2 regions of the Paenarthrobacter sp. NPDC089988 genome follow, and region 2 is predicted to be linked to the other one. Evidence: predicted binding sites of a transcription regulator. Region 2 holds the regulator's gene; the other holds the start of a gene.
The links. Region 2 encodes LexA, which represses DNA repair genes until DNA is damaged. Its sites were predicted from a motif close to TCGAACANNTGTTCGA; they were not measured.
Positions count from the first base shown of each region.

Region 1: a site for LexA is predicted at 1,906-1,921, ahead of ACIPV6_RS18480 (shikimate dehydrogenase). Genes of this name have one in related genera too.

Region 1 is NZ_JBIVGD010000017.1:96,492-100,911, reverse strand. Features, by position in the region: gene ACIPV6_RS18485 (bifunctional sugar phosphate isomerase/epimerase/4-hydroxyphenylpyruvate dioxygenase family protein) at 1-911, opposite strand, end outside; gene ACIPV6_RS18480 (shikimate dehydrogenase) at 911-1,813, opposite strand; gene ACIPV6_RS18475 (IclR family transcriptional regulator) at 2,019-2,789, opposite strand; gene ACIPV6_RS18470 (MFS transporter) at 2,992-4,314, shown strand.
Region 2 is NZ_JBIVGD010000010.1:43,096-47,515, forward strand. Features, by position in the region: gene ACIPV6_RS13120 (histidinol-phosphate transaminase) at 1-791, opposite strand, end outside; gene ACIPV6_RS13125 (LysM peptidoglycan-binding domain-containing protein) at 869-1,228, opposite strand; gene lexA (transcriptional repressor LexA) at 1,580-2,326, shown strand; gene ACIPV6_RS13135 (ATP-dependent DNA helicase) at 2,390-4,420, opposite strand, start outside.

The sequences.
Region 1 (4,420 bases), on a different contig from region 2:
GGCTCGTTCACCTTGGGCAGCGTGGCCAGTTCCATGGGATAACGACGGCGGCTGGCGGCCTTCATTTCAGCGTTGCTTTCCGCTGGGGTGCCGGCCAGCCACTTGGCGCTCTGTTCCTCGAGCCAGATGAGGGAGCGCATGGCATCCACGGCGGTGCGCTCCACGTCCGACTGCCGGAAGACGTCGTTGAACACCTCCAAGGAAACAGGACCTGTGTAACCCGCGCGGACCACGTGGCCCATGAACTTTGCGAGCTCGAACTGTCCCTCGCCGGGAAAAACCCGGTAGTGGCGGCTCCAGGACAGCACATCCATGGTGAGCTTGGGGGCGTCTGCCACCTGGACAAAGAAGATCTTCTCCGCGTTGATGTCCTCGATCGGGGCGGTGTCCCAGTCGCGCGAAAGAATGTGGAACGAGTCCAAGCAGGTGCCCAGGTTGGGGTGGTCCACCATCTCCACCAGGCGGTAGGCGTGCTCGTAATCGTTGACGTACTTGCCCCAAGCGAGCGCCTCGTACGCCACCTTGACGCCGTGGTCCCCCGCCAGTTCGGCGAGTTCGCGGAGCTGTTCGGCCCGCAGGTCGTCGTCGTCAATAGTCGCCGTGGCCACGTTGGAGCAGACCAGGATGGTGTCCATGCCCAGACGGGCCATCAGCTTGAACTTTGCCTCGGCGCGCTTGAGGTTGGCCTTCAGCAGGTCCGGAGTGACGCCGTCGAAATCGCGGAACGGCTGGTACAGGTCAAGGCCCAGGCCCAAGTCCGCCGCCATCTTCCGGACATCCTCCGGGCTGAGCGATGACGTGACGAGGTCCTGCTCGAAGATTTCAATGCCGTCGAAGCCCGCGATGGCGCAGGCCTGCATCTTCTCCTTCAGCGTGCCGGAGAGGCAGACGGTTGCGATTCCAGTGCGCATCAGTGGGCCGCCTTTGCCAGTGCGGGTGCTCGCTCTTCAGAGGCGATGAGTTCCAGGAAGTGTTCACGCATACGGTCGCGGTCGGCGTCCTTTCCGGTAAAGATCTTGAAAGCGTCCGCCGCCTGCCCGACTGCCATGCGGCCGCCGTCGAGCACTTCGCAGCCCTTGGCGCGCGCCTCGCGGACCAGTTGCGTTTCGATGGGGCGGTAGACGATGTCCGCCACCCAATGGCGCGGTTCCACGAGGTCCATGTCCAGCGGGAGGCCCGGGTGGGCGGCCATGCCGATGGGGGTGCAGTGCACCAGGCCGTCGGCGAGGGGCATGATCTGTCCGAGTTCGGCTATGCTCCGCGGCGTGATGGTTGCAGCCGGGAAGAGTTCGCCGAGCTCTGCGGCACGTTCGGCCGCGCGGTCGGGGTCCATGTCCACGAGGTCCAGCTGCTTGGCGCCGGCTTTGAGGAGCGCATACGCGACGGCGGATCCGGCACCGCCCGCGCCCAACTGGACCACGCGATCGAGCTTGGCCTCCGGAAGTCCGTCGGCGAGCGCCGAGCCGAAGCCGGAGAAGTCTGTGTTGTGGCCGATGAAGCGGCCGTCCTGGATCAGGACCGTGTTGACGGCACCGAGGCGACGGGCGTCGTCGGAAATCTCATCCAGGTACTCCAGCACCAACTGCTTGCACGGGTGCGTGATGTTGAGGCCGTTGAAACCCAGCTGCCGGGCGGCCGTGAGGAGATTCCCGACGGCGGTAGCCGGCAGTGCGAGCCCAAGCAGGTCGATGGGGCGGTACAGCAAGCGAAGGCCCTGCACATCGGCCTCGCGTTCATGCATGGGCGGAGTGAGCGAGGGCATCACGCCTTCGCCAATCAGGCCCACCAGAACGGATTCGGCTCGGTTGCTCATCCTCAAGCTCCTTTTACTTTCACGTCCCGCCGGTGCGTATCAACGCGGTCCCGACCGGGCGTATGACTCAGGTTACTACAGTTGTTCATATTCCGCACGCTTGTTCTTATCGCGAACAAACTGCGATGACGGCCCTGCGTTGTTGGGCCTGCTCTGCGTGCCATTTGGTGCGACCAGGGCGCAAAGCGGGCCCAGCAACGCATGGTCAGCGCTGGGGCAGGCGGGCCGCAAGCTCGGCCGCGGCTTCCTGCAGGGTGGGGACGTGGGCCACGAGTTCCTCCATGGTCAGGCGGAACACCGGCACAGCGACGGCGATCGACGCAAAGGCATTGCCTTGGGAGTTGAGAATCGGCACGGCAACTGCACGCATGCCGATCTCGTTCTCCTCGTCCATCACGGCATAGCCCTGGCGGCGGACCTGCTCGATCTCCTCACGGAACTCGTCCCGGTCGGTGATGGAGTGCTCGGTCAGGGCCTCGAGGGGAAGTTCTTCGAGCAGTCGCTTGCGCTCGATCTCCGTCTCGAACGCAACGATCGCCTTGCCCACGGACGTGGTGTGCAGCGCACCAAGGTGTCCAGGGTCGCTCGTGACCCGGAAGGACTTGGGTCCATCCACCTTGTTGACCGTCAGGTGATGGTCGCCGTCGCGAACGGAAAGGATGGTGGCTTCATGCGTGCGTTCAGTAACCCGTTGCAGTACAGGCAGTGCAGTTGCCGCAAAACCGTGATGATTGGAAACGCGCTGGCCGAGCTGGAACACGCGGAGGCCCAGATGGTACCGGCGGCCGTCCGGCTCATAGTCCACAAAGCCATCCCTGGTCAGTGAGCCCAGCAGACGGTATGTGGTGCTGAACGGCAGGCTTGCGCTCCTGGCAAGATCCGCCGCACTGGCGCCCTTCGGCTCGTTGCCCAGCAATACCAAAAGGCTCAAGGCCTTGCCGACCATGTCGGTCTTTGTGTCCTCTTTCACACTCATAAGTGAAATGCTCTCACATTGTGAGAGCTATTTCTAGATGGTGATTACTTCTCTTGACAAGTGACCCCACTCACAGCCACTATTGCTGTATTACACAAGTAGCTCTCACCATGTGGTTACTTATCGGGAAGCTCCAGCCGCACCTCGCTCGGGATCCCGCACAGCTTTATCCGCGACATCGTCGTCACAGAAGGAACACCCCATGAGCCAAACAATGCCGTCAGCGACGCCAGGCACAGAAACAACCAAGGGAACGCCCAAGAAAGCCGCACTCGCCAGCTTCCTGGGCAGCGCCGTTGAGTACTACGACTTCTTCATCTTCGGATCCGCCGCCGCGCTGATCTTCCCGCACGTCTTCTTCCCGGACGCTGATACCAACGCCGCAGTTATGTCGTTCGCTACGTTCGGTTTCGCGTACGTCGCCCGGCCCGTGGGCGCAGCCTTCCTGGGCCACTTCGGTGACCGGATCGGCCGCCAAAAGGTCCTCATGTTCACTCTGATCCTCATGGGTGCGGCAACGTTTGTGATCGGCTGCCTTCCGGACTTCAAGACCATCGGCTGGTGGGCACCCGTGCTGCTTGTGCTGGCCCGCCTGGCCCAGGGTCTCTCCGCCGCCGGAGAGCAGGCCGGTGCTTCATCCATGACCTTGGAGCACGCTCCGGACAATCGCAGGGCCTTCTTCACTTCATGGACCCTGACTGGCACGCAGGGTGGCTTGATTCTCGCGTCCCTCGTCTTTATCCCGGTAACGGCGCTCCCGGACGAGGTCAAGTACTCCATCGGATGGCGCATTCCGTTCTGGCTCAGTGCCGTGGTGGTGATGGTCGCGTTCTTCATTCGTCGCACGCTCCACGAGCCGCCGGCCTTTGCCGAGGCGCAGAAGACCAAGCAGATTGCCAAACTCCCGATCGCCGACCTCTTGAAGCAGCACTGGCGCGACGTTGTGCGTGTGATCTGCTGCGCGTTTATTGCCGCTGTCAGTACCGTCTTCAGCACCTTGGCCATCAAGTACGCCACCGACGTCGCCCAAGTGAACAGTTCCATCACGCTCTGGCTCGTGGTTGTGGCGAATGTGGTGGCTCTCGGCACCCAACCGCTCTTCGGCATACTGGCGGACAAGATCGGCCGAAAGCCGGTGTTCATCTACGGAGCCGTCGCCAGTGCCATCATGACGCCGTTCTTCTTCCTAAGCTTTGAATCCGGCTCAACGCTGGTGATGTTCGCGGCTGCGGTTGTCTACTTCTCCTTCGGTTACGCAGCCGCCAACGCAGTGTGGCCGTCGTTCTACGGCGAAATGTTCAGCACCAAGGTCCGTTTCTCCGGCCTGGCGATCGGTACGCAGCTTGGATTCCTTGCCGCAGGCTTCGCTCCGACCATCGTCACGGCAATCGGTGGAACCAAGCCCGGCGGATGGGTTCAGGTTTCAGTCTTCACGGCTGTCATTTGCGTGATCGCCGCCGTCTCCGCCCTGACGGCCCGCGAATCAGCAAAGATCCCCACCGCCCAGCTCGGCCTGACCAAGTAATCCAGGCTTCAGCGGAGGAGCGCTCCTTCCCGGCTCCCGGGAGCGCACACCAGTGACGACACACAGAAATGCCCGGCATGTTCCCAACATGCCGGGCATTTCTGTG
Region 2 (4,420 bases):
ACCGCCGAGAGGTGGTACGGCAAACGCACCAGGCGGATGGCATCGGTGACCTCGGGCGCCGCAGCCATGTAGCCCAACCGCGCACCGGCAAGGGCGAAGGCCTTACTCATGGTGCGCGAAACAATGAGCCGTTCGCGGCCCGGCAGCAAGGTCAGGGCACTGGGCGTGTTGTCGTGGGCGAACTCGTGGTACGCCTCGTCCACGATCACGATCGCCTGGCTGGCCTCTCCGGCCTCATAGACAGCCTCCACGACGTCCAGGCCGAGACCCGTTCCGGTGGGGTTGTTAGGCGAGCACAGGAAGACGATGTTGGCGCCCGCCTCAGCCACCTGCGCGGCGGCAGACGCGGCGTCCAAACTGAAATCCTCACCACGAACGCCACGGACATACTCCGTGTCGGTGCCACTGGCCAGGAGCGGGTACATGGAATACGTAGGAGGGAATCCAAGGGCCTTGCGGCCAGGACCACCGAAAGCCTGGAGGATCTGCTGGAGGACCTCGTTGGATCCGTTGGCAGCCCAGATGTTCGCAGGACTGAGGCCATGGCCCAGGAACTCCGCCAACGCCTCCCGCAGTTCGGTGAATTCGCGGTCCGGGTAACGGTTCAGCCCGGTGGCTGCTGCGGCCACCGCTTCGGTGATCGCGGCCTGGACATCGGCCGGTACGCCATGGGTGTTCTCGTTGACGTTGAGCAGAATCGGAACGTCAAGCTGCGGTGCGCCATAGGGGCTCAGTCCACGCAGGTTGGCCCGGAGGGGAAGTCGGTCAAGTCGCTCAAGCTGGTCAGTCACCCCACCAGTTTAAGGGGCGCCGATGAGTGCCCTGTAACTGTGACGCCGGACAGTGTTCACCTGGCCGTCCGGATGGATTACTTGGCAGGAACAAACAGTTGCTGGCCGGGCGTGATGCGTCCGCCGCGGAGGTCATTCAGCTGGATGATCTCGGTGATGACATCCCGCGGGTCCCGCTCGGGAGCGGCGGCTCCCGCTATGCCCCACAGGGACTGGCCGGGCTGCACGGTCACGCTGACGGCGACTGGCGGCTGCAGTTGCGACGGAGAATCCGATGCCTTGGCCGGCGAGTTCAGAAGGCCCGCAAAGCTGAGCAGAACGGCGACCAGCAACATGGCCGGGATGCCAAAGAAAACGATCCGGCCGCGCCGGGTGAGCCGGATGCGGGTGGGCGCCGGCGTATTGCGGAACTCGTGGAACGTTGTGACTGCGGACATGAGCTGAGCCCTTCTGAGCGATTGCCTGATCCCGGGGAACCAGGACCCTGCTGCCAATACCTTGTGTTCTCCGGGGTAGCGGCGATATTCGAACACTTCCTTCGAACATCGCAACCAGGATCCGGATTACTAGAACACATATTCGAACCTTGCTATGACATTTTTAGCACTTATCAACGAACGGTGTCGAGACTCGCTAGAACAAATGTTTGATAAACGCTGGTGCCTGGCCTACGTTTGAGTGAAGAATCAGGCACAAAAGCAGTGCATCAGGAGGGTCTGACATTTTTGGACCCACATCCCGGCAACACTCAGAACGCCGCCGGGCGGAACGGAAGGGCAATGGCGAACATGGCAGCAAAGGCCACAGGCGGCGGGGCACCCCTGCGGAGCCAACAGCCCACCAAAAGTCCCAAAAGCCTGACTGTCCGTCAGAAGAAGATCCTCGAAACCATCCAGCGCTCCGTCAATGAGAACGGCTACCCGCCCAGCATGCGCGAAATCGGGGATACGGTGGGATTGGCCAGCCTCTCCAGCGTCACCCACCAGCTGTCCCAACTGGAAAAGCTCGGTTACCTCAGGAGGGACCCCAAGCGTCCTCGCGCCATGGAAGTCCTCATGCCACTGACCCTTGACGGCGGTGCCACCATCCCGGGCGTGGAAGCCCCCGCAACATTGCGCAGTACGGGCGGCCTCGCCGTAACGGAGCTGGCAAGTGCCAGCGACACTGCGCTGGTTCCCTTGGTGGGCCGCATCGCTGCCGGTGGCCCGATCCTGGCCGACCAGACCGTGGAGGACGTCCTCCCCCTCCCCCGGCAGTTGGTGGGCCATGGCGAACTCTTCATGCTGAAGGTCGCCGGCGATTCAATGATCGATGCCGCCATCTGTGACGGCGACTGGGTTGTTGTCCGCCGGCAAAACGACGCCATCAACGGCGACATCGTGGCCGCCCTCCTGGACGACGAAGCCACGGTCAAGACATTCCGGCAGCGCGACGGCCACACCTGGCTTCTCCCCCAGAACACCCAATACGAGCCCATCCTCGGCGATCAGGCCACCATCATGGGCAAAGTCGTGTCTGTATTGCGCTCCCTTTAGTCAGCACACACTGCTTCAGGGCCGCCCGCGCCAGCCGTGGCGGGGCACCCCCGAAGAATCTTCTTACCGCCCGGTCCGGGCCAGCCTTTCCAAGGCGCCCTGGACGATCTTCCGGTCCGTCGTGGCCCAGAAGGGTGGCAAGGCAGCCCGCAGGAAACCGCCGTACCTTTCGGTGGAAAGCCTCGAGTCGAGTATCGCCACCACGCCTTTGTCTCCCGTTGACCGGATCAGCCGCCCTGCTCCCTGCGCCAAGCGGATAGCGGCATGGGTCGCGGATACGGCCATGAACCCGTTTCCACCGGATTGGGCCACAGCACGGGACCTTGCCGTCATCAGGGGATCATCGGGCCGTGGGAAAGGGATCCGGTCAATGACCACCAGTCGGCAGGAGCCACCCGGCACGTCTACCCCTTGCCACAGGGACATGGTGCCGAAAAGGCACGTATCGGGTTCGTCGGCGAACTGCTTCACCAGCGCTGCCATGGTGGACTCCCCTTGGCACAGGATGTCCACATCGAGCCGCAGCCGCATGGCGTCTGCGGCTTCCTCGGCTGCACGCCGGGAAGAAAACAGGCACAACGCTCCCCCGCCGGAGGCACGAATGAGGTCCTCAAGCTCGTCCAGGGCTTCGGGCGATGTTCCGCGTCCGGGCTTGGGCAAGTGCTTGGCCACGTAGAGGACGCCCTGCTTCGGATAGTCAAAGGGCGATCCCACATCCAGGCCCGTCCAGCTGGGAGCTCCGTCCCCCAACAGGCCCAGCCCGCCCGCGGCCGGTTCGAAGGCAGACCCGATGGCCAGCGTGGCGGACGTCAGAACCACTGTGTGGCCCGCAAACAGCCCTTCCCGGAGCCGTCCGGCCACGCTCAAGGGAGCAATATTGATGAGGGCGGGAGCTGTTTCATCAGGCTGCGAGTAGCCCTGCTGGGGATCGAAGGTGCTGTTCCTGGAGAACCACACCACCTCCCTGTTTTCCTTCGCGGCCAGCAACCGCTCGGACAGTTCCAGAATGAGCATGAGCCGCGAGCGGGCCAATTGGCGTCCGCCGTCCACGGCGTTCGACGAATCCGTTTTCGAATCGGACAATGCTGCCCTGGTGGCGTCCCGGAGCTGGTCCAGGCAATCAAGTTGTTCGTCGTTGAGGCCGTTGGGCACCAAGCCGCTTGGAACACCAACAAGAGCCATGTCCAGCCGGTCCGCGGCCGCGTTCAGGGCATCGACAGTGATGGCCGTGTGCTTGCGTGCGCTTGAGGCAGCAGCATGGATCATGGCCACGGACAACTGGCCGGAAACGGCTCCGGTAACCCGGTCCTGGAGTTCGTGGGCTTCGTCCACCACCACCACGTCGTACTCCGGAAGGACTGCCAGTCCCTCAAAGGCGCTCACGGCGAGCATTGCGTGGTTGGTGACCACCACATCGGCTTCCGCCGCCCGGGCGCGTGCCTGCTCGCTGAAGCATTCTTCCGCCATGGGACACTTCTGCGCCCCCAGGCATTCCATCGAGGTAACTGAAACCTGGCGCCATGCACGGTCTGTCACGCCCGGCATCAGTTCGTCGCGGTCGCCCGTGGCGGTCTTCTCCGCCCACTCGCGCAGCCGCACCACTTCCTTGCCCAGTTGCGACGACGGTCCGCCCAGCGATGCGGCGAAGTGCGGAACGCTGGTGTCCTCTCCGAGGGAGAAAAGCTGCCCCTCGGAAGGTTCTTCGCTGGGAAACCCGCCCTCGAGCTTTTGCAGGCACACGTAGTTGGCCCGGCCCTTGACGAGTGCCACGTTCACGGGCCGTTCCAGGGCCGGGTTGATGGTCTCCAGCAGACGGGGAAGGTCCCTCCCCACGATCTGCGTCTGGAGGGCCAAGGTGGCGGTGGACACCAAGGTGGGCTTGTTGCTGTCCATGGAATGGGCGATCAACGGGATCAGGTAAGCCAACGACTTACCTGTTCCCGTTCCCGCCTGGACCAGCAGGTGCTCCCCGGACTCGATGGCCCGGGTAACGTGCTTGGCCATTTCATGCTGGCCTGTGCGGCTTTGGCCGCCCATGCCTGCTACAGCCTTGTCCAACAACTCGAGGGTGAACTTCTCCCCCACCGACGCAGC